DNA from 4 places in the Pseudomonas sp. GNP013 genome. Region 3 is predicted to be linked to each of the others. Evidence: predicted binding sites of a transcription regulator. Region 3 holds the regulator's gene; each other region holds the start of a gene.

Evidence for each region. Region 3 encodes FliA, which starts transcription of late flagellar genes. Its sites were predicted from a motif close to CTAAAGTTTNNNNNNNNNNNGCCGNTAA; they were not measured.
Region 1: ACXX81_RS13425 (methyl-accepting chemotaxis protein) is a predicted target of FliA. The motif match lies at 3,941-3,968, and genes of this name have one in related genera.
Region 2: flgM (flagellar biosynthesis anti-sigma factor FlgM) is a predicted target of FliA. The motif match lies at 4,674-4,701, and genes of this name have one in related genera.
Region 4: ACXX81_RS12710 (methyl-accepting chemotaxis protein) is a predicted target of FliA. The motif match lies at 2,552-2,579, and genes of this name have one in related genera.

Annotation. Positions count from the first base shown of each region.
Region 1 is NZ_JBTGUT010000001.1:3,115,354-3,122,883, forward strand. It holds gene ACXX81_RS13395 (shikimate 5-dehydrogenase) at 1-20, opposite strand, end outside; gene ACXX81_RS13400 (hypothetical protein) at 178-552, shown strand; gene ACXX81_RS13405 (hypothetical protein) at 796-990, shown strand; gene ACXX81_RS13410 (hypothetical protein) at 1,084-1,260, shown strand; gene ACXX81_RS13415 (AI-2E family transporter) at 1,257-2,324, opposite strand; gene ACXX81_RS13420 (Na+/H+ antiporter family protein) at 2,446-3,765, opposite strand; gene ACXX81_RS13425 (methyl-accepting chemotaxis protein) at 4,007-6,154, shown strand; gene ACXX81_RS13430 (sensor histidine kinase) at 6,468-7,530, opposite strand, start outside.
Region 2 is NZ_JBTGUT010000001.1:938,175-945,704, reverse strand. It holds gene flgC (flagellar basal body rod protein FlgC) at 1-350, opposite strand, end outside; gene flgB (flagellar basal body rod protein FlgB) at 354-761, opposite strand; gene ACXX81_RS04365 (hypothetical protein) at 1,087-1,869, shown strand; gene cheR (protein-glutamate O-methyltransferase CheR) at 1,954-2,781, opposite strand; gene ACXX81_RS04355 (chemotaxis protein CheV) at 2,824-3,756, opposite strand; gene flgA (flagellar basal body P-ring formation chaperone FlgA) at 3,838-4,596, shown strand; gene flgM (flagellar biosynthesis anti-sigma factor FlgM) at 4,738-5,064, shown strand; gene ACXX81_RS04340 (flagella synthesis protein FlgN) at 5,113-5,583, shown strand; gene ACXX81_RS04335 (flagellar brake protein) at 5,680-6,429, shown strand; gene ACXX81_RS04330 (MFS transporter) at 6,487-7,530, opposite strand, start outside.
Region 3 is NZ_JBTGUT010000001.1:1,273,393-1,280,922, reverse strand. It holds gene ACXX81_RS05840 (flagellar motor protein) at 1-566, opposite strand, end outside; gene ACXX81_RS05835 (protein-glutamate methylesterase/protein-glutamine glutaminase) at 566-1,699, opposite strand; gene ACXX81_RS05830 (chemotaxis protein CheA) at 1,749-3,986, opposite strand; gene ACXX81_RS05825 (protein phosphatase CheZ) at 3,998-4,786, opposite strand; gene ACXX81_RS05820 (chemotaxis response regulator CheY) at 4,805-5,179, opposite strand; gene fliA (RNA polymerase sigma factor FliA) at 5,346-6,086, opposite strand; gene fleN (flagellar synthesis regulator FleN) at 6,083-6,916, opposite strand; gene flhF (flagellar biosynthesis GTPase FlhF) at 7,022-7,530, opposite strand, start outside.
Region 4 is NZ_JBTGUT010000001.1:2,955,487-2,963,016, forward strand. It holds gene ACXX81_RS12700 (pectate lyase family protein) at 1-877, shown strand, start outside; gene ACXX81_RS12705 (rhamnogalacturonan lyase B N-terminal domain-containing protein) at 877-2,463, shown strand; gene ACXX81_RS12710 (methyl-accepting chemotaxis protein) at 2,620-4,248, shown strand; gene ACXX81_RS12715 (APC family permease) at 4,238-5,551, opposite strand; gene ACXX81_RS12720 (hypothetical protein) at 5,747-6,523, shown strand; gene ACXX81_RS12725 (glycoside hydrolase family 25 protein) at 6,613-7,254, opposite strand; gene ACXX81_RS12730 (hypothetical protein) at 7,399-7,530, opposite strand, start outside.

The sequences.
Region 1 (7,530 bases), 1.8 Mb from region 3:
TTGTTGGGGTGCATCTGCATGGGTAGCTCCTTGAAAGTAAGCAAATCGGTACAGACCTTACACAACCTTTACCTGGCGGCTGTGCTGTTTTTCAGAAATACGTTGTCTTAAAAGTATCCCCGCGACATTACTTGAGTCTATTGATTGCAGACCACAAGCGCAGGGGCTAACCGAGGAATGACCATGATGCGTAAACTCCCCAGGATCGCCTTGCTTATCGGCGCACTCGCAATGGCCGGCCAAGCCTCCGCCCACGGTGGTGGATGGGGTGGCCCTGCCGTCTTGGGTGCACTGGTGGGCGCCGCCGTAGTGGGCTCCGTGGTGGCCAACCAGCCCCGTGAGGTCTATGTGCAACAGCAACCGGTGTATGTGCAACCGCAGCCGGTCTATGCGGCGCCACCACCGGTCTACTACGCCCCGCCGCCACCGGTGTATGTGCAGCGCGAGGTCTATTATCGCCCGGCTCCGGTCTATTACGGCCCACCGCGCGGCTATTACGGACCTGCCCACTACTACGGTCCTCCCCATGGCTACTACGGCCGCGGCTGGTAAGCGTCATCACCTTGTATGAACAGGCCCCGCCCACACGCGGGGCCTTTTTTTGCGCGCAATTCATGGGGGCTACGTCCGACTCAGCCGCTTGGGGGTCGTTTTGAGGACAGCGACCAACGCGTAATCCCACATCATTGATGTCAAAGTCTGCTTGCTTGACCGGGGCCGGCGCTGGCATGTTGGAGCCACTCACACGCTCATCACCGCGCCTGTCCACCCAATAACAACAAAGGACGACTGACCATGCCCACGCAAAACCCACACCGCACCGCAGGCCTGTGCACATCCAGCAAGGTCTACAACGCATTGACCGAACTCAAGCACCTGGAAGGCCACCGCAACGCGAAGTTCCTGGCGTTGCTGGCGGAAAATCTGGTGCGCAAAGGCGTGCTCAGTGAAGCGGAAGTGGTGCACATGCTTGATCAGGTGGTGGAGTAACGCCTGGCGTTGATGACGACTATCGAGACAGATGATTTTTCCCGTGCCTTCATGCCGCTTAAGGTAGCCCCATCATCACGTTTGGAGGTCTGTATGCCCACCACCGTTCACATCATGTCCGTCGTCGGCACCGCCGTTCCCGCCTCCCTGCGCAACAGGGGTCTGCTGGCCTGCTGGTACCTGGTAAGCAACGGCGAGCCCATCAGTGGCCCGCTCCTGTCACTGTCTGATGCAAAACAGCAGCTGCAACAAACGTCGCTTCGCGCTTAAGGCAACGGCAACTTGACCCGCGGCTTGGTCTCCACAAACAGCGCCCAGCTGGACATGAACAGCGCTGCCACCAGCGGACCGATCACGAAGCCGTTGAGGCCAAACACCGACAGACCGCCCAGGGTCGAGATCAGGATCAGGTAGTCCGGCATCTTGGTGTCCTTGCCGACCAGAATCGGGCGCAACACGTTGTCGACCAGGCCGATCACGAACACGCCGAACAGCCCCAGCACCACACCCTGCCAGATCGCCCCGCTGAGCAGGAAGTAAACCGCCACTGGCGCCCAGACAATCCCCGCGCCGACCGCCGGCAACAAAGATAGAAACGCCATCAGCACGGCCCAGAGCAGCGCGCTGGGAATGTCGAGAAACCAGAAAATCAAGCCGCCCAGCGCGCCCTGAGTCACCGCCACCAATACGTTGCCCTTGACCGTCGCCCGCACCACCCGGTTGAACTTCAATTGCAGGCGACGCTTCTGCGGCTCGGCCAGCGGCACCGCGGTACGCACCTTGCGCACCAGCTCCGGGCCATCGCGCAGCAGGAAAAACAGCAGATACAGCATGATGAAAAAGCTCACCAGGAAATCAAACGTACCCTGGCCAAAGCTGAACGCCTGTGACGCAAAAAACTGGCTGCCCTGCATCGCGCCCTTGACGATCTTTTCGCGCAGCCCCTCCAGATTGCCCATGCCAAACCGGTCCAGCAGGTGCTGGAAGTAAGGCGGCAGGAAGTTCTTGAACTGCTCGATATAACCGGCCACATCCAGCTTGCCGCTTTCGATGTTCTTGTACAGCGTGGCGCCCTCCTGCACGAGCAGGGCGCTGGTGATGATCACCGGCAGGATCGCGATCACCAGACACGCCGTCAACGTGGTCAGGGACGTGAGGTTGCGGTTCCAGCCGAATTTCGTCTGCACGCGGCGCTGCATGGGCGCAAAGATGATGCCGAGGATCACTGCCCAGAACACCGCGCCGTAGAACGGCAGCAATATCCAGATGAACGCCACGGTCACCAGGACCAGCATCAGCAGCAGGGTTTTGAATTGAAGGTTGGTCGCGTTCATGTCCGGTCCGTGTGAAAAAAGCGGGGTGCATCCTGCTGCTTAGTCCGCAGCGAATCCTGCGAGTGCCATCTTTGTTGCACTGAGCGTAGCCGCCGTACATCGGTCGATGGCGGCGTTCGCCTCAGAGGGTCATCGCGGCGATCCAGCCGAAGGCCAGCAACGGGATGTTGTAGTGCAGAAAGGTCGGCACCACGGTGTCCCAGATATGGTGATGCTGGCCGTCGATGTTCAGGCCGGAGGTCGGGCCGAGGGTGGAGTCGGAGGCAGGCGAACCGGCGTCGCCCAGCGCGCCGGCCGTGCCGACGATGCACACGATGGCCAGCGGACTGAAGCCCAGTTGCACGCACAGCGGCACGAAGATCGCTGCGAGAATCGGCACCGTGGAAAACGACGAGCCAATGCCCATGGTCACCAGCAGGCCCACCAGCAGCATCAACAACGCCCCCACCCCACGGCTGTGGCCGATGAAGGCCGCCGAGGTTTCCACCAGCGAACGCACGTCACCGGTGGCCTTGAGCACTTCGGCAAAGCCCGACGAGGCGATCATGATGAAGCCGATCATCGCCATCATTTTCATGCCTTCGGTGAACAGATCATCGGTTTCGCGCCAGCGCACGATGCCCGATACCGAGAAGATCAGGAACCCGGCCAAGGCGCCGATGATCATCGAATCCAGCCATAACTGAATGATGAACGCCGAGGCAATCGCCAGGCCGGCCACCAGCAGGGTCAGCGGGTTGTACTGCACGGCCACCTGCTCGACACGCTCGATTTTCTCGAGGTCATACACGCGCTTTTTGCGGTAGCTGACAAACACGGCCACCAGCAGGCCGACCACCATGCCCAGTGCCGGCAGGCCCATGGCGTGGGTGACGTTGACCTGGCTTACGTCCACCCCGCTCTTGGCCACGTTGGCCAGCAGGATCTGGTTGAGAAAGATATTGCCGAAGCCCACTGGCAAGAACATGTACGGCGTGATCAGGCCGAAAGTCATCACGCAGGCGATCAGGCGGCGGTCCAGTTGCAGCTTGGTCAGCACATACAGCAACGGAGGCACCAGCAACGGGATGAACGCGATATGGATCGGCAGGATGTTCTGCGAGGCAATCGCCACCACCCACAGCAGTCCGATCAACAGCCATTTGACGTGGCTGCCACCGGTGGCTTCCTGGCGATCGACCAGCATCAGCGCTTTGTCCGCCAGCGCATGGGCCAAGCCGGATTTGGCAATCGCCACCGCGAAAGCACCGAGCAATGCGTAGGACAGGGCCACGGTCGCACCGCCGCCCAAGCCGCCGTTGAACGCCTGAAGCGTGGCCTCGATGCCCAGGCCACCGGTCAAGCCTCCCACCAGCGCGCCAATAATGATGGCGATGACCACATGCACGCGGGACAGGCTGAGCACCAGCATGGTGCCGACCGCGGCGATGACTGCGTTAATCATGGTTACCTCAAGCAGAAACATAAAAAGACAGGCATGCCCGCGCGCGCAGCCAATGAATAGGGCGACCGGCGAACAGGCGTCAAGGAGGTCTTGTTAGAGGGCGCGCACTTTGCAGCAGGCAGGGCCGCATGTCAAAAAACGGCGCCGTTTTCAGGTTCGATGGATCAGTTGAATAAAGAATCCTTCGCCGCAGCCGACACAGTAGTTCTCTGTGCCTTCAGGTTAAGGATGCTTTTTGATGTCCCTTAGACAACTGTCCATTCAATGGAAAATCACCCTGCTCGCCGGTTTGTGCCTGCTGGGCATCGTCACCCTGCTCGTGGGCCTGTCGCTGTATCGCATGGAACACAGTTCGGCACAGGTCAAGGCGGCCAGCATGCAAATGCTCGATGAGGCGGCGCAGGCTCGCATCGAGGCACAGGGTGAGGGACAGGCACTGAACATTCGCCGGCAGTTCATGGACGCCTACCAGTACGGCCACGGTTTTTCCCGTCAGGTACTGTTCCTGCGCGAACAGGCCGAAAAACGTTTTCTCGACGCCTTCGACACGCGCGAAGACCTGACCCGGCAGGTCAAGGCCGCATTGCAGGCCAACCCCGATCTGCTCGGCCTGTCCCTGGTGTTCGAAAGCAATGCACTGGACGGCAAGGATGAGCTGTTCGCCAATCAGGCCGAACTGGGCAGCAATGAAAAGGGACGTTTCGCGCTGTACTGGTCGCAACCGACACCGGGCAAGATCACCTCCATGGCGCTGCCGGAAAGCGACATGGCGGATGTTTCCGTCGGTCCCAGTGGCGAGAAGGCCAACGCCTGGTTCACGTGCCCGCGCACCACCCTCAAACCTTGCGTGATCGAACCGTATTTTTATGTGATCGACGGGCAAAACGTGCTGATGACCAGCATCGTGTTTCCGCTGATGGTCGATGGCAAGGTCGTCGCTTCACTGTCGGTGGACATCAACCTCAACAGCCTGCAGGCAGTGAGCCAGCAGGCCAGCCAGAAACTGTATGACGGCCAGACCCAGGTCAGTATCCTCAGCCCCACCGGTGTGCTCGCCGGCTACAGCCCGGATGCGAGCAAGCTCAGCCAACGCCTGGACCAGGTCGACCGCACCAGCGGCGCGCAACTGATCAGCGCACTCGCCGGAAGCACCCAGGTACGCAGCCTGCGCGCCGATCATCAATTGAAAGTGCTCGCGCCGTTCACCCCCATTCCAGACGGCAAACCCTGGGGGGTGTTGCTGGATGTGCCGGAAAAAGTCCTGATGGGCCCGGCCGAAGCGCTGAAGGCGCAACTGGATGCCGACAACGCCCGCGGCACCTGGCTGGAGTCAAGCCTGGGCCTGCTGGCCGCCGTGCTCGGCCTGATCCTGGTGTGGCTGATGGCCCGCAGCGTGACACGGCCGATCCTCGGTGTGGCGCGCATGCTGGAAGATATCGCCAGCGGCGAAGGCGACCTGACCCGCCGCCTGGCCTACGCCAAACAGGATGAGCTGGGGCAACTGGCCGGCTGGTTCAACCGTTTCCTCGACAAGCTGCAACCGATTATTGCCGAGGTCAAACGCTCGGTGCAGGACGCCCGCGGCACCGCTGACCAATCCGCCGCGATTGCCACTCAGACCAGCGCCGGCATGGAACAGCAGTATCGCCAGGTCGATCAGGTGGCCACCGCCTCCCATGAGATGAGCGCCACCGCGCAGGACGTGGCCCGCAGTGCCGCTCAGGCCGCTCAGGCCGCACGCGATGCCGACCAGGCGACCCGCGAAGGCCTGACGGTGATCGACCGCACCACGCGCAATATCGGTGAACTTGCCGCTGATATGAGCACCGCCATGGCTCAGGTCGAAGGCCTGGCCGTCAACAGCGAGAAAATCGGCTCGGTGCTGGAAGTGATTCGCGCCATTGCCGAGCAGACCAACCTGCTGGCGCTGAACGCTGCCATTGAGGCCGCCCGCGCCGGTGAGGCCGGTCGCGGCTTTGCGGTGGTGGCCGACGAAGTGCGCAACCTGGCGCGACGCACTCAGGAGTCGGTGGAAGAAACCCGGCGGGTGATCGAGCAGTTGCAAGGCGGCACTGAAACCGTGGTGGGCGCCATGGGCAACAGCTATCGCCAGGCCCAGGGCAGCGTCGAACAGGTCGGCCAGGCGGTGACCGCACTGCGTCAGATTGGCGAGGCGGTCACGGTGATCAGCGACATGAACCTGCAGATCGCCAGCGCCGCAGAAGAACAAAGCGCGGTGGCCGAGGAGATCAACAGCAACGTGGCGACGATCCGGGATGTCACCGAATCCTTGTCGGAGCAGGCCAATGAGTCGGCGCGGGTGAGCCAGGCATTGAACAGCCTGGCCAATCAGCAACAGGGGTTGATGGATCAGTTCAGGGTGTAAGCCTCAGGAGGCAACGGCACCAGCAGCCTCCGTGGCGAGCGGGCTTGCCCTAATGCCGTTCAGTTAAGCGCAGATTCCCTGTGGCGAGCAGGCTTGTCCTGCGTTGGGCTGCGCAGCAGCCCCAAAGCCAGGCGCTGAGCCGTATCAGGTACACCGCGTTTTGCTCGATGGGGGGCGCTACGCACCCCAACGCGGGGCAAGCCCGCTCGCCACAACAAGCCCGCTCACCACTGGGATGTGGCTGCCTGAAATAGCGCGTACGCAGTCATTACTTCAGCTTGAGCGCTTCCCCCGCACCTTGGTTTTTGGCAACTCAGGAATGGCGTTTGGGTAATTCGATCAGTACCTTCAGGCCACCCAATTCGGATTCCTGCAACTGCAACACCCCTCCCCACACCTCGGCGATGTCACGCACGATGCCCAGGCCCAGGCCGTGGCCGTCGATCTGTTCGTCCAGGCGGGTACCACGGCTCAGCACTTGCTGCCGCTGGGCCTCGGGAATACCCGGGCCGTCATCTTCCACGGCCAGCAGGTAACTCTTTTCGGTTTCGCTGATCGTCAGCCGTACGTCGGCATCCGCCCATTTGCAGGCGTTGTCCAGCAGGTTGCCGAGCAGCTCCAGCAAATCTTCGCGGTCCCACGGCAGTTGCAGTCCGGGAGCAACCTGGTAGCTCAGGCCCAGGTGTTCGCCGTGGATCATGTTCAAGGTGGCGAGCAGGCCCGGCAGCTCCTGTTCACAGTTAAACAATGCACCCGGCAGGGTTTCGCCGGCCAGGCGCGCGCGGTTGAGCTCACGGTTAAGGCGTTGTTGCACCTGCTCAAGCTGATCACGCAGCAGTTTGCTTAACTGCGGGTGCTCCCTGAGCGCCTCGCTCGACGCCGCACTCAGCATCACGGCCAACGGCGTTTTCAGCGCGTGGCCAAGGTTGCCCAAAGCATTGCGTGAACGCTTGAGGCTGTCTTCGGTGTGGGCCAGCAGGTGGTTGATCTGCGCCACCAACGGCTCCAGCTCCAGCGGCACCTGGGTGTCCAGTTGCGAGCGCTGGCCTTGTTGCAGTTGGGCGATCTGGTTACGCGCGGTTTCCAGCGGGCGCAAGGCTCGGCGCACAGTGACCCGTTGCAGCACCAGCACCAACAACAAGGCCGCCAGCCCCATCACCAGACCGATCTGACGCATCAGCCGAAAGCTTTCGCGCACCGGCGTGTAGTCCTGGGCCACGCTGATGGAAATCGACTGGCCAAAGCGTTTGTAATCCGAACGCAATACCAGCAGTTGCTGGCCTTCCGGCCCCAACTGCAGGTTACCCTTCAGACCGGTCTCGGGCAGCCTGGGCAGTTCCTGGTCCCACAGTGAACGGGAACGCCAGTGGGTGTCG
Region 2 (7,530 bases), 340 kb from region 3:
TCCGCCATTTCCTCGACCACGTTGACGTTGGGGTAGTAGACATAACCCTTTTCGTTCGCAGCAGGATGGTTGGGCTCGTAACGCGCCTCGAGGTTGCTCTGGTCCTCGACCACACCCAGCACTTGCACGCCGGAGCCTGCATTGCCCTGATCCTGGAACAACGAATCGCTGCCGCCGCTCTGCCCACCCTGGAACATGGTGGCGAACACCGGGTGGCGAGCGCGGTAGGTCTGGTCAATGCTCGAAGACACGGTCTCGGCGTTGGCGATGTTACTGGCCACGGTGTTGAGGCGCGTGGTCTGGGCGCTCATGCCGCTACCGGCAATATTGAAAACACTGGACAGGGACATGGCTTACTCTCCACGCAGGGCTGACATCAGCCCTTTGAATTTGCTGTTGAGCAGGGTGAAGCTGGCCTGGAAGTTCACCGAGTTCTCGGCGTAGTTCGACTGTTCCAACTGAGCATCGACGGTGTTCTGGTCGATCGACGGCTGCATCGGCGTGCGATACAGCAACGACTCATCACCACTGCTCAGGCCTTGCGCTTCAATATGACGGCTGTTGGTCATGTTCAAAGCGAAGGTGCCGTTCTGGGTCTTGTCCTGCTGTGCGGCGAGCACGGCGGAGAAGTCCAGGTCCCGAGCCTTGTAGTTCGGGGTATCGGCGTTGGCAATGTTGTTGGCCAGGACTTCGGCACGCTTTGCGCGAAAGCCCAGGGCTTGTTCGTGAATACCGAGCGCTTTATCGAAGCTGATGCTCATGGCGGAAACCTTTAGGCTGACCTGCTGTTCGTAACAAGGTCATAGCAAGGCGCATGCCAATGTGCGCAAGGCCCGTAATTCAAGGGTTTGCGGGAACAGGTCTGGTAGCAATGCCAGAAAAGCGGCAACCGGCTTCCGCGTGGCGCCAGTAAAGCGGCAACGGTGCTTGCCGCTTTTACGCAGGGACGGCCACCCGTCAATACCCTCACTGAGTGGGCAAGAAGACACCACCGTTGGTCTTGACTGTCATTTCTGACAGTTGCGGTATCTGTCGCCTGGAGGCCTTATTCGGCGACCCCCTTAATGTGTGCCGCAGAGGTTTGAAATGTTGATTATCCCGCTGCCAAGATTCAACGAACAAAACTCAGCACCCACCCCTGCGGAGCTGAACACCCAACTTATTACCGGTCACTCCGCTGGACTGACTGCCGATTTCCCGGTTGAAAAGGACGACAGGGTCTTTCTGACCCTGAGCAGTACTGTGCGTGGTGGCGAGTTCAACCAGAGCTTTCAGATTGCCCAAAGCGCGCCCAAACTCGAATTTCTGATCCCTAAAAGTTTTGTAGAAGTCAGCGCAGGCACCCTCGTGCATCTGCTGCTGTCCATCAACCGCGCAAGGCTGCTCTCCGCTGCGCCAACCGCGCGAGTATTTATCAATCCCCTGCCCATCATCGTGCCGCCTCCTGCCACCGTATGGGATTTCAGCGATAACACGCTTCAAGGCTGGGTACCCCAGGGGCCCTACGTGGGCGGATTACTGCACGTTATTAACAGCAGCGTGGTGGTGGACCTGCTCATCAGCCAGCCGGTCAGCGCTCACATCATCACGCGTGCAGTACCGGTGACTGCGGGGCGCACTTACGATTTCAGCTTCGAGGTCATTGGCGGCTCTGCTGTCAGCGATGGCTCGGCCTTGTGCATGACGATGAACGGCAGCCGGATTGGCGCTGACGTAAAAAACATTACCCAGGCCCAACCACAGACCGGAACCGGGTCATTCACCGCCACCGCGACGACCAGCGTGCGGCTGGGCATTTTCAACCAGACGGTGCCCAGGGGGGCTCATCGCCTGTCCCTGAGCAATATCCGCATGACGCTCAGGCCCTGAGTACGGTTGGCTGAAGGGTCTCGTTTGCTGCGCGCATAAAAAACGGGAGGCCTTTGCAGAGCCTCCCGTTTTTTCAAGTGAACATCACTTGGCCTGGTAAATAATCCCGGGACTGCATTGCACCATCTGGTAATGATCCGGCAGACCGTTGAGTGCCTCCGAAGCACCGAGGAACAGATAGCCGCCGCGCTTGAGGGTGCCGTGGATGCGCAACAGAATGTCTTTCTTTACCTCGGCCGAGAAGTAGATCAGCACGTTGCGGCAAAACACCATGTCGAACTTGCCCAGGCTGGCGTAGCTGTCGAGCAGGTTGAACGAGCGAAACTCCACTCGGCTCTTGATCGGCGCCTTGACCGCCCAGCGTCCCGCGCCCTTGGGGTCGAAGAAACGCTGCAGCCGCTCCGGCGACAGGCCCCGGCCCAGGGCCAGACTGTCGTACTCACCGGTCTTGCAGTTGTTGAGCATGGTGCCGGACAGGTCGGTGGCGACGATCTGCGCACCGGCTTTCAACTGGCCGATATTGGTTCTTTCGAACTCATCGATGGCCATCGAGATCGAGTAGGGCTCCTGCCCCGACGAGCAGGCGGCCGACCAGATACGCAGACGCTGACCCGGGCTGGCCTTGATGGCTTCCGGCAGTACTTTGTTCTTGAGTACCTCGAACGGGTAGGTGTCGCGAAACCACAGGGTTTCGTTGGTGGTCATGGCATCGACCACCATTTCCTTGAGCCCGCTGCGCGGTTGGCCCTGGATGCGCTGCACCAACTCGCCCAGCGACTTGATACCCTGCAGCTCCATCAACTTGTTGAGGCGGCTGGATACCAGATATTGCTTGTTTTCACCGAGCAATATGCCACAGGCCTTTTCCAGGAAGACCCGGAACTGTTCGAAATCCAAATTACCCGTAGACAAAGATACCGCCTCTTAAATCGTGTGACCGCCAGGGGAAATCCCCTAGCCGTGATCTGCTGCCTTGATCCGGTCGACTACCCGGGATGCGAGGTCATCAGGGCGGAATTTGGCGAGGAAGTCATCGGCACCGACTTTCTTGACCATGGCCTGATTGAAAACACCCGACAACGAAGTATGCAGGATGATATGCAGTTTTTGCATGCGTGGATCGTTGCGTATCTCGGCCGTCAGGGTATAGCCGTCCATTTCCGGCATCTCGATGTCGGAAATCATCATCAGAAACTCTTCTTCCGGCTTCTTGCCCTCGTCCACCAGCTTGCGCAGGTAGTCCAGGGCCTGGCGACCATCATTGAGGGCCACCACTTCCACGCCGACAGTCTGCAGGCAACGGGTCACCTGCTTGCGCGCCACGGAAGAGTCATCCACGGTCAGCACGCGCAACGAAATCGCCTTGTGCGCCGTGTCGGCATCCACCACGCCCACCGAGATGGTTTCCGAGGTCGGTGCCACTTCGGCGAGGATCTTCTCCACGTCGATGATTTCCACCAACTGGTTATCGACCCGCGTCACTGCCGTGAGGTAGTGATCGCGACCGGTGCCCTTGGGCGGCGGATGGATCTCCTCCCAGTTCATGTTGACGATGCGCTCCACCGAGCGCACCAGGAAACCCTGGGTCTTGGTGTTGTACTCGGTGATGATCACGAACGGGTTCTGGCGGTCCTGCAACCCGGCGGCGCTGGTGGCCAATGCCAGGTCAAGAATCGGAATGGTCGCGCCCCGGATGTTGGCCACGCCACACACCACCGGGCTGGACTTGGGCATGATCGTCAGCTTGGGGCACTGCAGCACTTCTCGCACTTTAAACACGTTGATGCCATACAGCTGCTTGCCGTCCAGACGAAACAGCAGCAACTCGAGGCGATTCTGCCCTACCAGCTGTGTGCGCTGGTTTACTGAATCCATTACACCTGCCATGCCCAGACTCCTACGCTAAAACCTTTGGGGGTGCGACGCGCACTCCACTCTAAACGGCACGAGCTTTGCTATTTATTGGTCATGGACCTTAAAACGACAGTTTCCCGACGCCTTCCAACGTACCGCAGATTGCTTTGCGTCACGCTGGCATTGCTTGCCTTGGGCTCAGGCGCAGCGGCTCGCGCCGACAACGTCACCCTGCCTGATCTCCTTATCGGCGTCACTCAGGGCTTTCTTGAGTTCACTGTAGAAGATTATCTGGCGAGCACACAGACGCCCGGCCGTTATGAGATCGAAGTCAAGCAGCTCGACCCGCGTCTGCGTATGCCGATGTGCGACAAGGAATTGACAGCCAGCCTGGAAAGTCCGGCCCAGCCAATCGGGCGTGTAACGGTAAAAGTACGTTGCGAAGGCGCGTCGCCCTGGACCGTGTTTGTGCCGGCGCAGGTCAAATTGTTCCGCGAAGTGGTAGTCGTGGCGCGGCCGCTGAAACGCACCGGCATTATTGGTTTCGAGGATGTGGTGATGCGTGAACGCGACATCAGTCAGATCAGCCAGGGCTATCTGACCTCGGTCGACCAGGCCATCGGGCAGAAACTTACCCGACCGGTGGTCACCGACCAGGTGATAACCCTGGTGCATCTGGAGCAGGCCGAGGTCATCCGCAAGGGCGATCAGGTAGTGATCTCCGCCAGCAGCGGCGGGCTGAACGTAAGAATGCCGGGGGAAGCGCTGTCCAACGGCGGTATGAGTGAACAGATTCGGGTGAAGAACCTCAACTCCAACCGTGTGATCAAGGCGCGCGTAACGGCGCCCGGGCAAGTGGAGGTGGCTTTATAGAACACTGGTACAGGACGCCGGGTTTTCCTACACTGTGGGCCAGACGCCTGCGCGCGCAGTTTTATTGTCAATCGAGCCTAAAGTTTGTTTGGGTATGGCCGAAAACATGGCAAGCGTCCAAATACCCAGAGGTTTTTTATCATGGTCATCGATTTCAGCCGTTTAAATAACTCCCCGGCGTTGCCAGGTACTACGCGCACCAGCGGCACCAAGGAAAGCGCAGAAGCCAAGGCCCAGCCAGCGCCTGCCGCGAAGACGGAACAGGCCAGCGCCAGCCAGAGCGGGGAATCCGTACACTTGAGCAATGAGGCTCAGCAGTTGCAGAAGGTCACTGACTCGCTGCGCGACCAACCGGTTGTCAACAAGGCCCGCGTGGCCGAATTGAAACAGGCGATCGCCGATGGCAGCTATAAAGTCGACAGCAACCGCGTAGCCAGCAAGCTGCTTAATTTCGAAGCCGAGCGCTAGGCACTGGCCTGCGCCGGGCTTTTGGACGCTTAAACCCCAAGGCCTGCCATGCACCACGACGAAACCTTGCTTGAACTGATCATCGATGATCTGGCGCCGACGCAACAATTGCTCGAGCTGCTCAAAGAAGAATCCCTGGCCCTCTACGGTCGGGACATGCCCTTGCTCGAAGAAATCCTGGCGCGCAAACAATCGTTGATTGTCCTGCTCGAACAGCACGGCAAGAAGCGCAGCCAGATTCTCACCAGCCTCGGCCTGCCGGCCGACCACGACGGTCTCGCCCAGTTGGCCAGCCATTCCTCGGTCGGTGATCAACTGCTGGAGCAGAGCAAAGTGCTCAATCAATTGCTCACCCAGTGCCAGGAAGCCAACCTCCTCAACGGCCAGTCGATCCAGCTGCAGCAAGCTACGACCGCCAACCAGTTGCGCATACTTCATGGCGGTGAGCCACCTGCGCTGTACAACGCTCAGGGTTCCACCTCCCGCCTGGTCAAACCCAGTACCCGTAGCCAAGCCTGACGCTGGTTTGCAGCGCGGCCTATCCAAGGCGCGCCACATACTGGCAAAATGCCGGTTCTTGCGAGTAGTCGTATATTGTCTGGAGATGGAAGAACCGTGTTCAACGCCCTTAATGCGGAAGATGCCCCGCAGCCACCCAAGGTGCTCACCACGCCTCTGGAAATCGCCAGCACGTTGCGGATGCTGCAAGAAAGTCATGACCCGCTGATCATCACCTTCCACGAACGCAGCCAGCGCTTCCAGAGCTACCTGGTGGACGTGGACCGCGACGGCAAAATTCTGGTCATGGACGAAATGATCCCGCGTGACGGCGAGCGCCACCTTGAAAGCGGCGAACCCTTTCGCATCGAGGGCTTCCACGATGGCGTGCGTGTCGCTTGGGAAAGCAAGGGCACCCTCACAATCAGCGAGAAAGACGGCCACCGTATCTATACTGGCAGCATGCCGGACGAGGTGGTTTATCATCAGCGCCGCAACGCCTTCCGCGCCGCGCTGAAGCTGGCGCAACTGGTGAACATCGAGCTGGGTGGCGAAAGGCTCAAATTTCCGGTCAACGGAAAACTGCTGGATATCTCCGCTACCGGCTGCAAACTGCGCTTTGAAGGCGACATCTCCGAGCGTTTGCAACTGGGCCAGGTGTACGACCGGTTTATCGCCGCCCTGCCCTTTGGCAGCATGACTACCTCCGTCGAGTTGCGTCACCTGCATTTCGAAGATCGTATCAATACCACCTTCGCCGGCGTGCGCTTTCATAACATGAGCGGGCTGGTGCAGCGTCAGGTCGAACGGTTTGTGTACCAGCTGCAACGTGAAGCACGTCGGTTCGACAAGGACGACGATTTCTGACAAGCGAATCACGACAAAAAACGGGCAGATCCTGATGGGATCTGCCCGTTTTTGTTTTCAGGGGCGCGCCCTGCTCAGGTCATGAGGGTGTTCGTCCGGGTCCACTGGTTCCGCGGGTTCCTCAGCGCCTGGCTCGTCAACCGGTGACGGCGACTCGGGCTCAGGCTCAGTATCTGCAACCGGCGTCTGCATCTGTTCCTGCACCACCGCCTCGTCCACGCGCGGATCCAGCGCAGCCACCAGTGGCGAGCTGGACATGCTGTCGGGCATCGCTACGTGGTGCAGCGGCGCATCGTCCACCTGATGCAGGTTGGTCACCGCCTTCGGCCGGATACGCCATACGAGGACCAGGGCACACAGGCTGAAAAACGCATACAGCATGTGGCTGCCAAACATCTTCATGACCACACCGGCCAACAGCGGCCCGATGCTGGCACCGACGCCGTAGGTCACCAGTAGCATGGCCGTCAGCGACACACGACGATCACCCTCGACATGATCATTGGAAAACGCCACGGCCAGCGGATACAGGCAGAACTGCACCAGCGAACAGAAAAAGCCAGCAACGAACAACACTTCCAGAGGCACCCTGGTCATGATCGCCAGCGGCAATGCCGCCACCGCCAGGCACAAGGCGAAACAGCGGATCAGCAGCGCGCGGTCATAGCGATCCGACAACCAGCCCAACGGCCACTGCACCAACAACCCGGCGAAAATGCACGAGCCCATGAACAGGCCGACCTGTTCGGTGGTCAGCCCCTGCTGAGATGCATATAGCGGCGCCAAGCCGTAGAACGAACCGACGATCAACCCGGCCCCCAGCACTGTGCTCAGTGACTGTGGCACGCGCTTTATAAAGAAGCGCGGCTCCATCGGTGCCGGGTGCAGGGGTGCCGGGTGAATGCGGCGCGTCATGGCCACCGGCACCAGGCACAGGGCAAAGCACAAAGCCACCAGCATCAGCAGTTCCAGACCGAGCGCGGGATGCATCACTAGAATCAACTGACCCAGTACCAGCCCCAGGTAGGACGCGATCATATAACCACTGAACACCAAGCCACGCTGTTTGGCCTCGGCCTGTTCATTGAGCCAACTCTCGAT
Region 3 (7,530 bases):
GTGGCGACGAACGCCACGGCAATCCCGCTGCCCAGTTGCGACGGATCGGCGAGGTTGCCCATCACATGGATCAGGCCCATCACCGCACCGATGATGCCGATGGTCGGCGCGTAGCCGCCCATGCTTTCAAAAACTTTGGCGGCGTTGATATCGCGGCTTTCCTGGGTGTAGAAATCCACTTCCAGGATGCTGCGGATCGCCTCCGGCTCGGCGCCGTCAACCAGCAGTTGCAGACCTTTGCGTGCGTAGCTGTCGGGCTCGGCATCGGCCACGCCTTCCAGACCCAGCAAGCCTTCCTTGCGCGCAGTGAGGCTCCAGTTGACCACGCGGTCGACGCCGCCGGCCAGGTCCACACGCGGCGGAAAAATGATCCACACCAGAATCTGCATGGCGCGCTTGAACGAACTCAAGGGCGCCTGCAGCAAAGCCGCGCCCACGGTGCCGCCGATCACGATCAACGCCGCCGGGCCGTTGGCCAGGGCGCCAAGGTGGCCGCCCTCCAGGTAGTTGCCGCCAATGATTGCGACAAAAGCCAGGGTGATGCCGATCAGGCTCAACACATCCATCAGAGACAGGCCTCCACCAGATGCCGGCCAATGTCGTCCAGGCTGTAGACGGCGTCGGCGAGGTCGGCTTTGACGATGGCCATGGGCATGCCATAGATCACGCAGCTGGCTTCGTCCTGGGCCCAGATGGCGCTGCCGCCCTGCTTGAGCAGGCGTGCGCCTTCACGGCCGTCGGCGCCCATGCCGGTGAGCACCACCGCCAGAACCTTGTCGCCGTAGGATTTGGCGGCGGAGCCAAAGGTGATGTCCACGCACGGCTTGTAGTTGAGGCGCTCATCGCCCGGCAGGATTTTGATCGCGCCACGCCCGTCCACCATCATCTGCTTGCCTCCCGGGGCCAGCAGCGCCAGGCCAGGACGCAGGATGTCGCCATCCTCGGCTTCCTTGACGCTGATGCGGCACAGCTTGTCCAGGCGCTCGGCGAATGCCTTGGTGAACGCAGCGGGCATGTGCTGGATGAGCACGATGGGCGCCGGGAAGTTGGCCGGCAGTTGGGTCAACACCCGTTGCAGGGCCACCGGGCCGCCGGTGGAGGTGCCGATGGCGACCAGCTTGTAGGCCTTGCGCTTGGGCGCCGGTGAATGCGCATGCGCGGCGGGCGCAGGGTTACGGGCCGGTGCGGCGGATGCAGGCCGGGCCGTCGGCGCAGGTGCCGGGCGGTTGAACGAGGAACCTGCTGGGGCAACTGGTGCGGCCGCCGGTGTCGGCGCAGGTGCGCTGGACAGGCTGCGACGGTTACTGCGCGCAATGCTGTGCACCTTTTCGCACAGCATCTGCTTGACCTTCTCGGGGTTGCGCGAGATGTCTTCGAAATTCTTCGGCAAAAAATCCACCGCGCCGGCGTCCAGCGCGTCAAGGGTCACTCGGGCGCCTTCGTGGGTCAGCGAGGAGAACATCAATACCGCGGTGGGGCAGCGTTGCATGATATGGCGCACGGCCGTGATGCCGTCCATCATCGGCATCTCGTAGTCCATGGTGATCACGTCCGGCTTCAACGCAATTGCCTGGTCAATCGCCTCTTTGCCGTTGGTGGCCGTGCCGACCACCTGGATGCTTGGATCGGCGGAAAGAATTTCCGAGACGCGGCGGCGGAAGAAACCCGAATCGTCCACCACCAGGACCTTGACTACCATAAACACTCCGTTAGGTGGGGCGGGCGTTACCGCCTGAGCCCCACCAAAATCAAATACGCCGTGCGGCGTAACGCTTGAGCATGCTCGGAACATCGAGAATCAGCGCGATCCGACCGTCACCGGTGATAGTCGCGCCCGACATGCCCGGGGTCCCCTGCAGCATTTTGCCCAATGGTTTGATCACCACCTCTTCCTGGCCCACCAACTGATCGACCACAAAGCCGATGCGCTGGGTGCCCACGGACAGGATCACCACGTGGCCTTCACGTTGTTCTTCATGCTTGGCCGACGCCACCAGCCAGCGCTTGAGGTAGAACAGCGGCAGGGCCTTGTCGCGCACGATCACCACTTCCTGGCCGTCGACCACGTTGGTGCGCGACAGGTCGAGGTGGAAGATCTCGTTGACGTTGACCAGCGGGAAGGCGAACGCCTGGTTGCCCAGCATCACCATCAGGGTCGGCATGATCGCCAGGGTCAGCGGCACCTTGATGACGATCTTGGAGCCCTGGCCCTTGGTCGAGTAGATGTTGATCGAGCCGTTGAGCTGGCTGATCTTGGTCTTTACCACGTCCATGCCGACGCCACGGCCCGACACGTCGGAAATCTCGGTCTTGGTCGAGAAGCCCGGAGCGAAGATCAGGTTGTAGCACTCGGTGTCGGTGAGGCGGTCGGCGGCGTCCTTGTCCATCACGCCACGCTTGACTGCGATATTGCGCAGGATTGCCGGGTCCATCCCTTTGCCGTCGTCGGTGATCGACAGCAGGATATGATCGCCCTCCTGCTCGGCCGCCAGAATCACCTTGCCGTTGCGCGACTTGCCTGCCGCTTCACGTTCTTCAGGGGTTTCCACGCCGTGGTCGACGGCGTTGCGCACCAAGTGGACCAACGGGTCGGCCAGGGCCTCGACGAGGTTCTTGTCGAGGTCGGTTTCTTCGCCCACCAGTTCCAGGTTGATTTCTTTCTTGAGCTGGCGTGCCAGGTCGCGAACCAGACGCGGGAAGCGGCCAAAGACTTTCTTGATCGGCTGCATGCGCGTTTTCATCACCGCGGTCTGCAGGTCGGCGGTGACCACGTCGAGGTTCGACACGGCCTTTTGCATGGCTTCGTCGCCACTGCTCAGGCCCAGGCGCACCAGGCGGTTACGCACCAGCACCAGTTCGCCCACCATGTTCATGATGTCGTCCAGGCGCGCGGTGTCTACCCGTACGGTGGTCTCGGCTTCGGTGGTGACCGGCTTTTCGGCCACGGCGGCAGCCGGGGCGCGTGCAGGTGCTGCGGCAGGTGCCGGTGCGGGCTTGGCGGCTGGAGCGGCTGCCGGTGCAGGTGCAGGTGCAGATTTGGCGGCCACAGGCGCAGCAGTCGCCGCTGCGGCCGGGGCCACTTCGGTGAACTTGCCCTTGCCGTGCAATTCGTCGAGCAACGCCTCGAATTCGTGATCGCTGATCAACCCGTCGCCGGCCGGTGCTGCGCTGGCTGCCGGAGCGGCTGGCGCGGCGGCAGGCGCCGTCGCGGCGACTTCCGGCAAGGCATCGACAGCAAAGGTGCCCTTGCCGTGCAATTGATCGAGCAAGGCTTCGAATTCGTCATCGGTGATATCGGTGCTGGCGCTCGCTGCGGCTGCGGGCGGCGCGGCGACCGGTGCCACGGCGTCGGCAGCGAACTGACCCTTGCCATGCAACTGGTCGAGCAGCGATTCGAACTCGGCGTCGGTGATGTCTTCGCTGGTTGGCGCGGCAGGTGCAGCAACCGCTGGCTGTGGCGTCTGCGGTGCTTCGGCCTCGGCCTTCACGGCGTTGAGCGAATCGAGCAACTGTTCGAACTCGCTGTCGGTGACATCCGCCTCGGGCTCAGGCTCGGCCACCGGCGCAGGTGCAGCTTGTACAGCCGGCGCCTCGGCAGCCGGCTCTGCCAGGCGCGCCAGGGCGGCCAGCAGTTCCGGAGTGGCGGCGGTGATCGGGGCACGTTCACGCACTTCGCTGAACATGCCGTTGACCGCATCCAGTGCTTCGAGAATCACGTCCATCAACTCCGAGTCGACCTGCCGTTCACCCTTGCGCAGGATGTCGAACACGTTCTCGGCGATGTGGCAGCACTCAACCAGCTCATGGAGCTGGAGGAAGCCGGCGCCCCCTTTTACAGTGTGAAAACCGCGAAAAATTGCATTGAGCAGGTTCGCATCATCCGGTCGGCTTTCCAGCTCGACCAGTTGTTCGGACAGTTGCTCTAAAATTTCGCCGGCCTCTACAAGGAAATCCTGAAGGATTTCTTCATCGGCGCCGAAGCTCATGTGGGTGCTCCTTAGAAGCCTAAACTGGATAACAGGTCATCGACATCATCCTGACCTGACACAACGTCTTCACGTTTATCGGCATGAATCTGCGGACCTTCACCCTTGGCGAGATGTTTTTGTGGATCTTTTTCCGAGAGGATCGCCGCGCGGTCATGTTCGATGCCGGCAAAACGATCGACCTGCCCGGCCATGAGCACCAGTTTGAGCAGGTTGCTTTCCACTTCGGTGACCAGTTGGGTCACGCGCTTGATCACTTGACCGGTGAGGTCCTGGTAATCCTGGGCCAGCAAAATATCGTTGAGGTTGCTCGCCACCGTGCGGTTTTCCTGTTCGCTGCGCGACAGAAAACCGTCGACCCGACGGGCCAGTTCACGAAACTCTTCAGCACCGACTTCGCGACGCATGAAGCGGCCCCAGTCGTGGCTAAGCGCTTGAGCCTCGGTGGCCATGCCATTGACCAGAGGCGTGGCGTTTTCCACCAGGTCCATGGTGCGGTTAGCCGCCGCTTCGGTCAGCTTGACCACATAGGACAGGCGTTCGGTGGCGTCGGTGATCTGCGAAATTTCTTCGGCCTGGGGCATGTGCGGGTCAATCTGGAAATTGACGATCGCACTGTGCAGCTCGCGCGTGAGCTTGCCCACTTCCTGGTACAGGCCGCGGTCACGGGTCTGGTTAAGCTCATGGATCAACTGCACCGCGTCGCCGAAATGACCTTTTTCAAGGCTGTCGACCAACTGGTGAGCATGTTTTTTCAGGGTCGACTCAAAATCGCCCAATGTTGTTTCTTTATGCTCCATAGCTCCCCCGCGATGGCATTAGCCGTGGATGCGTTCGAAGATTTTTTCGATCTTCTCTTTTAGCGCCAATGCAGTGAATGGCTTGACCACGTAACCGTTTACCCCGGCCTGGGCGGCTTCGATAATCTGTTCACGCTTGGCTTCGGCGGTCACCATCAGTACAGGCAGGCTGCGCAGCTTTTCGTCGGCGCGCACATGGCGCAACAAGTCGATGCCAGTCATGCCCGGCATGTTCCAGTCGGTTACCAGAAAGTCGATGCTGCCGCTGTTGAGGATCGGAATCGCCGTAATGCCGTCGTCCGCCTCGACCGTGTTGGTGAACCCAAGGTCACGCAACAGGTTTTTTATGATCCGCCGCATCGTTGAGAAGTCATCAACGATGAGGATTTTCATGTTCTTGTCCAATTCGACCTCCAAGCAGTCTTAAACGCGCCCAGCACCTGGACGCGCCATTTCAATCAACAGGCGTTACACAAAAAGGACTGCCGGTCCACCACGGGTCGACCCCGCGAAGGTCGTGACCCTCGCGGTATCGTCTGCAGTGTCCCCACACTGCCTGTCAGCGCGCGCGCCACTCTCCCAAACGCCCCCGCAAACGGGCTGCGCACTGGCTATGCAACTGGCTGACACGCGATTCGCTGACCCCCAGGACCTCACCGATTTCCTTGAGGTTCAGCTCTTCGTCGTAGTACAGCGCCAGGACCAGGCGCTCACGCTCCGGCAAGTTGGCAATGGCTTCCGCCAGTGCGCCCTGGAAACGTTCATCTTCCAGGTCGCGTGACGGTTCCATATGCGCACTCGCGCCGTCCTCGTGCAGCCCTTCGTGTTCGCCGTCCTGCAACAGGTCGTCGAAACTGAACAGGCGGCTGCCCAAGGTATCGTTCAAAATCCCGTAATAATCATCGAGACTCAATTGGAGTTCGGCCGCAACTTCGTGATCTTTAGCGTCGCGACCGGTTTTTGCTTCAATTGAGCGAATTGCGTCACTGACCATCCGCGTATTGCGGTGCACCGAACGCGGCGCCCAATCCCCTTTACGCACTTCATCGAGCATCGCGCCACGTATGCGAATACCCGCATACGTCTCGAAACTGGCGCCCTTGCTCGCGTCGTACTTGGTCGACACTTCGAGCAGGCCGATCATGCCGGCCTGGATCAGGTCTTCGACCTGCACACTGGCCGGAAGGCGTGCCAGCAGGTGATAGGCAATGCGCTTGACCAGCGGCGCATAGCGCTCGATCAATTCGCCCTGGCTGTCGCGTGCCGATTTTTTATAGAGGTTGTAGCCGCTGGATGTCATAGCACAGGACCCGCGCTTGTCTGATGCACCAATCGCTCGACGAAGAACTCCAGATGCCCACGCGGGTTGGCGGGCAGCGGCCAGGTATCGACCTTCTGGGCAATCGCCTTGAATGCCAGCGCACACTTGGAACGCGGGAATGCTTCGTAGACCGCACGCTGTTTTTGCACAGCCTTGCGCACGCATTCGTCGTAGGGAACTGCGCCAACGTATTGCAGGGCGACATCGAGAAAACGATCCGTGACCTTGGTCAGCTTGGCGAACAGGTTGCGCCCTTCCTGCGGGCTCTGGGCCATGTTGGCCAGCACGCGGAAGCGGTTCATGCCGTAGTCACGGTTAAGCAGTTTGATCAGGGCGTAGGCGTCGGTGATCGAAGTGGGCTCGTCGCACACCACCAGCAGCACTTCCTGCGCGGCGCGCACAAAGCTGACCACGGACTCGCCGATGCCGGCGGCGGTGTCGATCACCAATACGTCGAGGTTGTCGCCGATATCGCTGAACGCCTGGATCAGGCCGGCATGCTGCGCCGGGCTCAGGTGCACCATGCTCTGGGTGCCGGAGGCAGCCGGCACGATGCGGATCCCGCCGGGCCCCTGCAGCAGCACATCGCGCAGCTCACAGCGCCCTTCGATCACATCGGCAAGGGTATGTTTGGGGGTCAGCCCCAGCAGAACGTCCACGTTCGCCAGGCCCAGGTCAGCGTCCAGCAGCATGACGCGACGGCCAAGCTCTGCCAGGGCCAGGGACAAATTCACTGACACGTTAGTTTTCCCGACGCCACCTTTGCCGCCGGTCACCGCGATCACCTGTACGGGATGCATGCTGCCCATTTTATTTCTTTACCTTGTCTTGCTTAGACGCAGGCTACATGGCTTGGCCGCTTGAATCGCTTGCAGACCATCGATGTAGGTACATTTCACGGTGTTCATCCTGCCTCAACCGACCCGTTTTGCCGGGTTGTGGTAAAGGTCGGCGAACATATCAGCCATCGCTTCCTCGCTAGGCTCGTCTTGCATTTGCACACTCACGGCACGGCTGACCAACTGATGACGACGCGGCAGATGCAGATCATCCGGGATTCGCGGGCCGTCGGTCAGGTAGGCGACCGGTAATTCATGACTGATTGCCAGGCTCAGCACTTCGCCCAGGCTCGCGGTTTCGTCGAGCTTGGTGAGGATGCAGCCGGCCAGACCGCAGCGCTTGTAACTGTGATACGCAGCGGTAAGAACCTGTTTCTGGCTGGTGGTTGCAAGCACCAGGTAATTTTTCGACTTGATCCCACGGCCGGCCAGGCTTTCCAGCTGCATGCGCAACGCCGGGTCGCTGGCTTGCAGGCCGGCGGTGTCGATCAGCACCACGCGCTTGCGCAGCAGCGGGTCGAGGGCGTTGGCCAGGGACTGGCCCGGGTCGACGTGGGTCACCGGCACATTGAGAATGCGGCCGA
Region 4 (7,530 bases), 1.7 Mb from region 3:
TTGCCAGTCCAAACCGCCGGCCACGGTGAGCTATGACAAGGCTGGCCTGCAGCGCTTGAAGGTCGGTTCGAACAAGACGTTGCTGGGCGTGGGCCCACATGCCGGGATTCAGGGCATCGGCTTGTTGATCGGCGGCGGCGCGCGCAATGTCATCGTGCGTAACCTCACGCTCTCGGACATTAACCCCCGCGTGGTCTGGGGCGGCGATGCGCTGACGCTGGACGCCGCCGACGGCGTGTGGATCGACCACAACACCTTCGCGCGGATCGGCCGGCAGATGATCGTGAGCGGCTGGGGCAGCGCCACCCATGTGACGATTTCCAACAATGAATTCGACGGCCGCACGCCCTATTCGGCGACCTGTGACAGTCACCACTACTGGGTCTGGCTGTTTCTCGGTCACCACGACACCCTGACGCTGGTGGGCAACTACGTGCACGACACCTCGGGACGTGCGCCTCACGCCGGCGGAATGGGCGATGCCGAGGTGCGTGCGCAACTGGTCAACAATGTGTTCGCCCACCTGACTTACCAGGGCGCGATCATGTCGCGCACCGCCAGCGCCCATCTGCTGGTGGAAGGCAATGTCTTCGACGACGTGTCCCACCCGCTGTTCAACGATACCCGCCAGCCCGGCACCGCCTTCGCCCTCTTCGCCCCGGCCGCCGATAACGCGTGCCGGGCAGCCATCGGCAGGCCCTGTGTGCCGAACCAGCAGCATCAGAGTGGCGACGATTATCGCCCGCAGGACGCGGCGGCACTGGAGGCGTTCAGCCAATACCGCCAGTACCTCGTCGCACCGCAGCCGCCCGACAGGGTGCGCCTGCAGGTGCCCCGCGATGCCGGTGCGGGCCATATGGACCTGGAGAAAAACTGATGCGACGTCTCATGCTGATCATGCTGTGCACCCTGGCGGCCCAGGCCCACGCCGCCGGTTTCGGCTTTACCCGCAGTGACTCGCACATCGTGGTCGACACCGGCGCCAACCTGGTCTTCAGTGTGGACACGCACAATGGCGACCTGGTCTCGATGCGCTATCGCGGCAACGAACTGCAGACCACCGAACCCAAGGCTTCGCAGATTGCTTCGGGCCTTGGCAGCGCACAGGTGGAGGCGCGCACCGTGGGCGATGTGATTGTGATCAGCGCGCGGTCAGGTGAGCTGATCCACTACTACCTCGCCAACAAAGGCCGCGCGGCGATCTACATGGCGACCTACGCGCCGACCCTGCTGCCGGTGGGCGAGCTGCGCTTTGTGGCGCGGCTGGATGTCAGCAAGCTGCCCAAGGCCCAGCGTGGCACCGACTCCAATGTCGGCACGGCCATCGAAGGCAAGGACGTGTTTTTGCTGGCCGACGGGCGCACCAGTTCCAAGTTCTATTCGGCGCAACCGATGATCGATGACCCCCTGCACGGCGTCAAAGGCCCGGGGGTGGCGGTGTACATGCTGATGGGCAACCGCGAGCTGAGCGCGGGCGGCCCGTTCTTCAAGGACATCGCCACGCAGAAAACCCCGGTCACCCACGAGCTGTACAACTATATGTTCTCCAACCACACCCAGACCGAGCCCTATCGCGGCGGCCTGCACGGCGTCTATGGGTTGCTGTTCACCGACGGTGACGCGCCAGGCGCAGCGTTGACCGACCTTGGGTTCGTCGACGACCGCCTGGGACTTGCCGGCTTTGTCGGCAGCGCAGAACGCGGTGCCCTCGCCGGCCAGGTTGGCGGCGTGGCCCATGGCCTGCCGGCAGTGGTGGGCTTGAGCAATGCCAACGCCCAATACTGGGCGCGGGCCGACGGCAACGGGCGGTTCCAGTTGACGGCGATGCGGCCGGGGCATTACCGCATGACGCTGTATCAGGGTGAACGTGAGGTGGCGCAGAGCTGGGTGGATATCAGCGCAGGCGCTACCAGCCAGGCGAGCTTGCAGGCACACCCGCCAGCGGGTCAGGTGAAATGGCAGATCGGCACACCCGATGGCACGCCGGCCGGGTTTCTCAATGCGCGTCTGCTGCCCTGCGCCCATCCCAGTGATGCGCGCATGACCCCTTGGGCGCCCGTCACCTACAGCGTTGGCACCAGCAAGCCCGACGCCTTCCCCGCCGCGCAATGGCGCGACGTCAACAGCCCTACGCGCATCCAATTCGTCCTGGCTGCCAATGAGCTGCGCGCTTACCGCCTGCGCCTGTTCATCTCGCTGGCCCAGGCTGGCGGAAGGCCGACGGTGAGCGTGAATCAGCAGTGGACAGCGCCGCTGCCGCAGGCCTCCAACCAGCCGGACAGCCGTGGCATCACCCGTGGGACGTATCGAGGCAACAACACGGTGTTCGACGTCAATGTGCCGGCCACGGCCTTGCATGCAGGGGTAAATTCACTGGAGATTGGCGTGGCTTCGGGTAAAACGGGCCAGGGTTTTCTGAGCCCGGGCTTTGTGTTCGACAGTGTGCAGTGGGTGCAGGACTGATGCCTCGCGAACCCTGAAACAATTAGACATCTAATTGTTATTGACTCAATACAGAGCCAAAAAAATCAACACTATATTTCGAACAAACTTAAAGTTGCGAACAAGAGTGTCGATATTAATTCCACGGGTGAAAGCGCCCACACCTGAGGAGTTACCATGTTTTTGCGAAAACTAAATCTCGCACCGCGATCGGCTGTTTGTTTCGGTTTTTTCTGCCTGATCATTATTGCGATGGGGTTGCTGGCACTCAGGCAAGCCGGGCTGCTTAGAACAGCAGAGAAGTATGTCGAAACCAACGTGTTGCCCAGCGTACAACTGTTGGGCCAACTGGACCGGGAGTTTGTCACCATCCGAGGCAACAACGCCCGGGTGCGCAACCCGATCGAGCCCCAGGAGCGCCGGACCAAGGCGGTCAGCGATATCCAGCAATCGCGGCAGTTGATCGATCAATATGCGCAGTCCTTGAAAAACCTCATCGTCACGCCGCAAGGCCAGGAAGCGTTTGCACGTTTACGCGAAGTACAAGCCGACTATTTCAAGACTCAGGACAATTACCTTGCGTTAGTTAGCGCACAGCAATTGGAAGGCGCAGTCGCCATATCAAACGGGCCAATGAAAGTAGCGGCGGATAATGTCGAAACTGCATTAAAAGCGCTTATCAGCGTTAACCAGGACAAAGCAAAAAAAGCCGGACAGGAGGCCGATGACGTTTATGCGCAAACACTGATGATCGTCGGCGTGTTCCTGCTCCTGTCGATAACCGCCTCTTTACTGTTGGCCTGGCTTTACACCCGCAGCCTTACAGTGCCGATCAATCAATCCCTGCTGATGGCCCAGCGCATTGCCGCCAATGACTTGAGCCAGCGCATCGAGGTGGACGGCTCCGACGAAGCGGCGCAACTGTCAAAAGCCATCGCCACCATGCAGTCCAATCTGCGTGATGCACTGGCGCTGATCGGCGACTCCTCCACGCAACTGGCGGCCACCGCCGAAGAAATGCACGCCGTGACCGAGGGCGCGTCGCGCACCATCCAGCGGCAGAACCACGAAATTGAAATGGCGGCCACCGCCGTGACCGAAATGACCGCCGCCGTGGAGGAAGTCGCAGGCAATGCGGCCACCACCTCCGATCTGACCGCGCAATCCAGCTCGGCCGCCATCGCCGGGCGCAATCAGGTGAACGACACGGTCGCGGCCATCAACATGATGGTCGCCAACGTGCAGTCCACCTCCGGTGAAGTGCAAGTGCTGGCGACCATGGCCAATGACATCAGCAAGGTGCTGGACGTGATCCGGGCGATTGCCGAGCAAACCAACTTGCTGGCGTTGAACGCCGCCATTGAAGCCGCGCGCGCCGGTGAAGCCGGTCGTGGCTTCGCGGTGGTGGCCGATGAAGTAAGAGCCCTGGCCCATCGCACGCAGAAATCCACCCAGGAAATCGAGCAGATGGTCAGCTCGATCCAGACGGGCACGGGCAATGCGGTGTCGTCGATGAACCAGACCAGCGCTCAAGCCAGCAAGACCCTGGACATGGCCAACGGCGCCGGCAAAGTGCTGGGCGACATCACCGACTCCCTGAGTCAGATCAACGAGCGCAACCTGATGATTGCCACCGCCGCCGAGGAACAGGCCCAGGTCGCGCGCGAAGTGGATCGCAACCTGGTGAGCATCCGCGACTTGTCCAGCGAGGCCTCCGAAGGCTCGAACCAGACGGCGATTGCCACAGCCGAGCTGACCAAGCTGGCGACCGACCTCAATCAGCTGACCCGCCAGTTCAAGCTTTAGGCCGGGTCGCCAGCCGGTTGCAGCCGTACAACAGCATGCCCAACAGCAGCAGTGCGCCGCCCCGCAACCAGGTGTCGAGGCTCTGCTGGCTGAGCAGGAGCAGGCACGACACAATCGCCAGCACCGGCACCCAGGTGGGCACGCGAAAATGGTCGACGTCGAGGGTGTCACGGCGCAGTACCAGCACCGCCAGGTTGGTGCTCAGAAACACAAAGAGCAGCAACAGCACCACCGTCTGCGCCAAGGCCGCCAGGGTGCCGGTCAACGTCAATGCAATGGCCACCAGGCTGCTGGCGATGATTGCCACCCAGGGCGTACGCCGCTTGGGCAGCACCCGCGACAACGGCTCGGGCAGCAGGCCCAGGCGGGCCATGCCGTAGGTCAGGCGGCTGGCCATGATCATGGTCAGCAGCGCGCCGTTGGCCACCGCCACCAGGGCAATGAACGCAAACAGCCTGGGCGGGATGTTCAAGCCTGAGGCGCGCACCACTTCCAGTAACGGCGCCGAGGTCGCCATCAGCCTGTCCATTGGCAGCACGGTGGACGCGGCGACACCTACCGCCATGTAAACAACGCCCGCCGTCACCAGCGCGCCGAACAGCGCACGCGGGTACACCTTGCGCACGTCACGGATTTCTTCGGCGAGGTTGGCCGATGTCTCGAAGCCGACAAACGAGTAGAACGCCAGCAACGCCGCGCCGAGCACGGCGAGCATCGGGTTGATGCCGGGCTTGAATTCGAACGCGCGGCCCAGGTTGGCGTCGCCCATCTGGAAACACCAGGCCGCCGCGACCACCACCAGTAACAGCCCGGACAGTTCAATCGCCGTCATGAGCATGTTGGCGCCCAGCGACTCCTTGATCCCGCGCGCATTCAGCAGCGCAATCACCAGCAGAAAGATCGGCGCAGCCAGAGGGGGCGAGATATCGATGAACGCTGCCAGGTAGTCGCCGGCAAACGCCAGCGAAAGCCCGGCGGCGCTGGTCACCGCTGCGGCGAGCATGCTGAAGCCGACCAGAAAGGAAATCAGTGGCGACTTGAAGGCCTTTTCGGCGAACACCGACGCGGCGCCCGCGTGCGGGTATTTGGTCACCAGCTCCGCGTAGGAGCCGGCAGTGAGCATGGCGAAGAACAGTGCCACCAGCAGCGGCACCCAGATCGCCCCGCCCACCTCGCCGGCAATGGTGCCGGCCAGCGCATAGACGCCGGCGCCGAGCACGTCACCGAGGATGAACAGAAACAGCATCGGGCCGCTAATGGCCCGGCGCAGGGACGGTTTGGCGCTACTGGGGGATTGGGTCATGGGCGGCTCTGGCGGCAGGTGATGAAGGCATCCTTGGTGGAGGACTGTTGCACAGTTGAAGTTCCATCAGGATGGCGAAGCTGCGGGCAAATGAGGCTCGCCCGTGCATTTCGTCGCCTCACCTCGCGCACCGTCCACATCGCAACTACTGTATAAATGAACAGTAAAAAAACACCTCACTTAAGGACAAGTATCATGACCGACGATCTGAAGCAGTCAGGCTCCAGCACCACTTCGCAGACCACTGTCTCACTGGAACAGGCCAAGGCCGGCAGGGTGCTGGAGTTCACCTGGGCCCCCAATACCAACACCACCACCACCATCCTCTCGGCAGACTGTGTCGACTATCGGGTCGACACCTCCCAGGGCAGCCCGACGGGCGACAGCCACTCCATTGCGCGGCTTACCTACGTGCAGGGCAAGGGCGGCGGCCAGATCGGCACGCTGTACCTCGAAGAACTGCGCACGGGCGTACGCACCAACACCCAGATCGGGCTGATGGTCGGTCGCAAATGGGTGTTTGACTCCGATGCCGACACCACCGGCAGCATCGGCACTTATGTGGTCGAGCAATTTGATGACATGCGCGCCAGCGTCAATTACGTGGGCGCTTTCGCCCGCGTCTTTGCCGACCCCAGGATGGTGACCTACCACGCCGGTGGCCACGTGCACACCAACACCTCGATCACCGGCAGTCGCCCCCTGACCATGGCCGATTCAGGCAAATCGATTCTGGTCATCAGCAACACCGACGTCACCCTGACGATAGGTGAGGAAGTCACCGAAGGGTTCAAGGTGACGCTGATCCAGGCCGCCGCCGGCAAGATCAACCTCGCTGCTGCGGGCGACCATACGCTGTACAGCAACGCCGGCAGCCGCATGAACACGCTCAATCCACTGGACGAGCTGGAAATCAGCTCCTTTCCCGCAGGCCCGGTGTTTCTGGCCTTTCGGGTCAGGCCTGCTGCTTAGCGGTCGGGGGCGCTGGCAAGGAGGGCAACAGGCGCTGATCTTCGCGCAGCAGACAACGGCCCACATAAGCGCCGTTGTGCTGCTTGCGATCAGAGCCTGACCCAATTCAGATCCACCGCCCCCTGAATACCGTCAACCTGTCCCTTGCTGCTGTGCTGCCACCATCGCCAACTCTTGCCCTGCTTGTTCCATGTTTGCGGAACTGTAGGTTCGGTGACGTTCCAGTTGGCGATCCACAGCGGGCATTCGCTAAAGTCATATGTGTGCCAGGCCACGCGGTTGTTCCAGATGTTGGGCGAGGCATAAATATGCGGATAGGCCCCCTCCAGCAGCGAAACCCGAACAAGCGTCACCAACTGGAACAGGGCGTCCGCCATCTGATCCGCAGTGGCGCTTTCGTTGCGATGGGTCTCGACATCAATGGCCAAAATGTCCTGCCCGAGCTTGAAGTCCACCTCGGCAAGGCGCGCCTTGATATTGGCCAGTTGCTCACACGGCGTGCTGCTCAACGCACGGAAATAGTGGTAAACCCCGGCCTTCAAGCCGTTCGCCTTCATCCCCTGGAAGTTCTCGACAAATGTGGGATCGGTGTAGTCACCGCCCTCGGTCATCTTCGCTATCGCATGGGTGATGCCGGCGCCCGCCACGCGCGCCCAGTCGATGTTGCCCTGCCAGCGCGACACGTCGATACCGCATGCATTTTCCCGACTGTTCGATTCTTCACAACTCATCTCTGCTCTCCTGCAATGGGTGATCGTCGCATTTTTCCATCGGCGATCAGCTCACATGCACTATCGGAGTAGCACTTTCTGGGGGTGCGCGTAGTGGACTTGCATAGTCACGCCTACTCAAGGATGCACCGGCGTCTCCCCTGTTCAGCTCCCAGTATTGATGCCTGCCTCGCCATCAAGCTCTACCGACTTGACTCCGGGTATGCCACGCAACCTCTGTTCAAGTTGGTCGGGATTATCTGACTTCGGCGTCTTGACGGCAAAGCCGCCAAGATT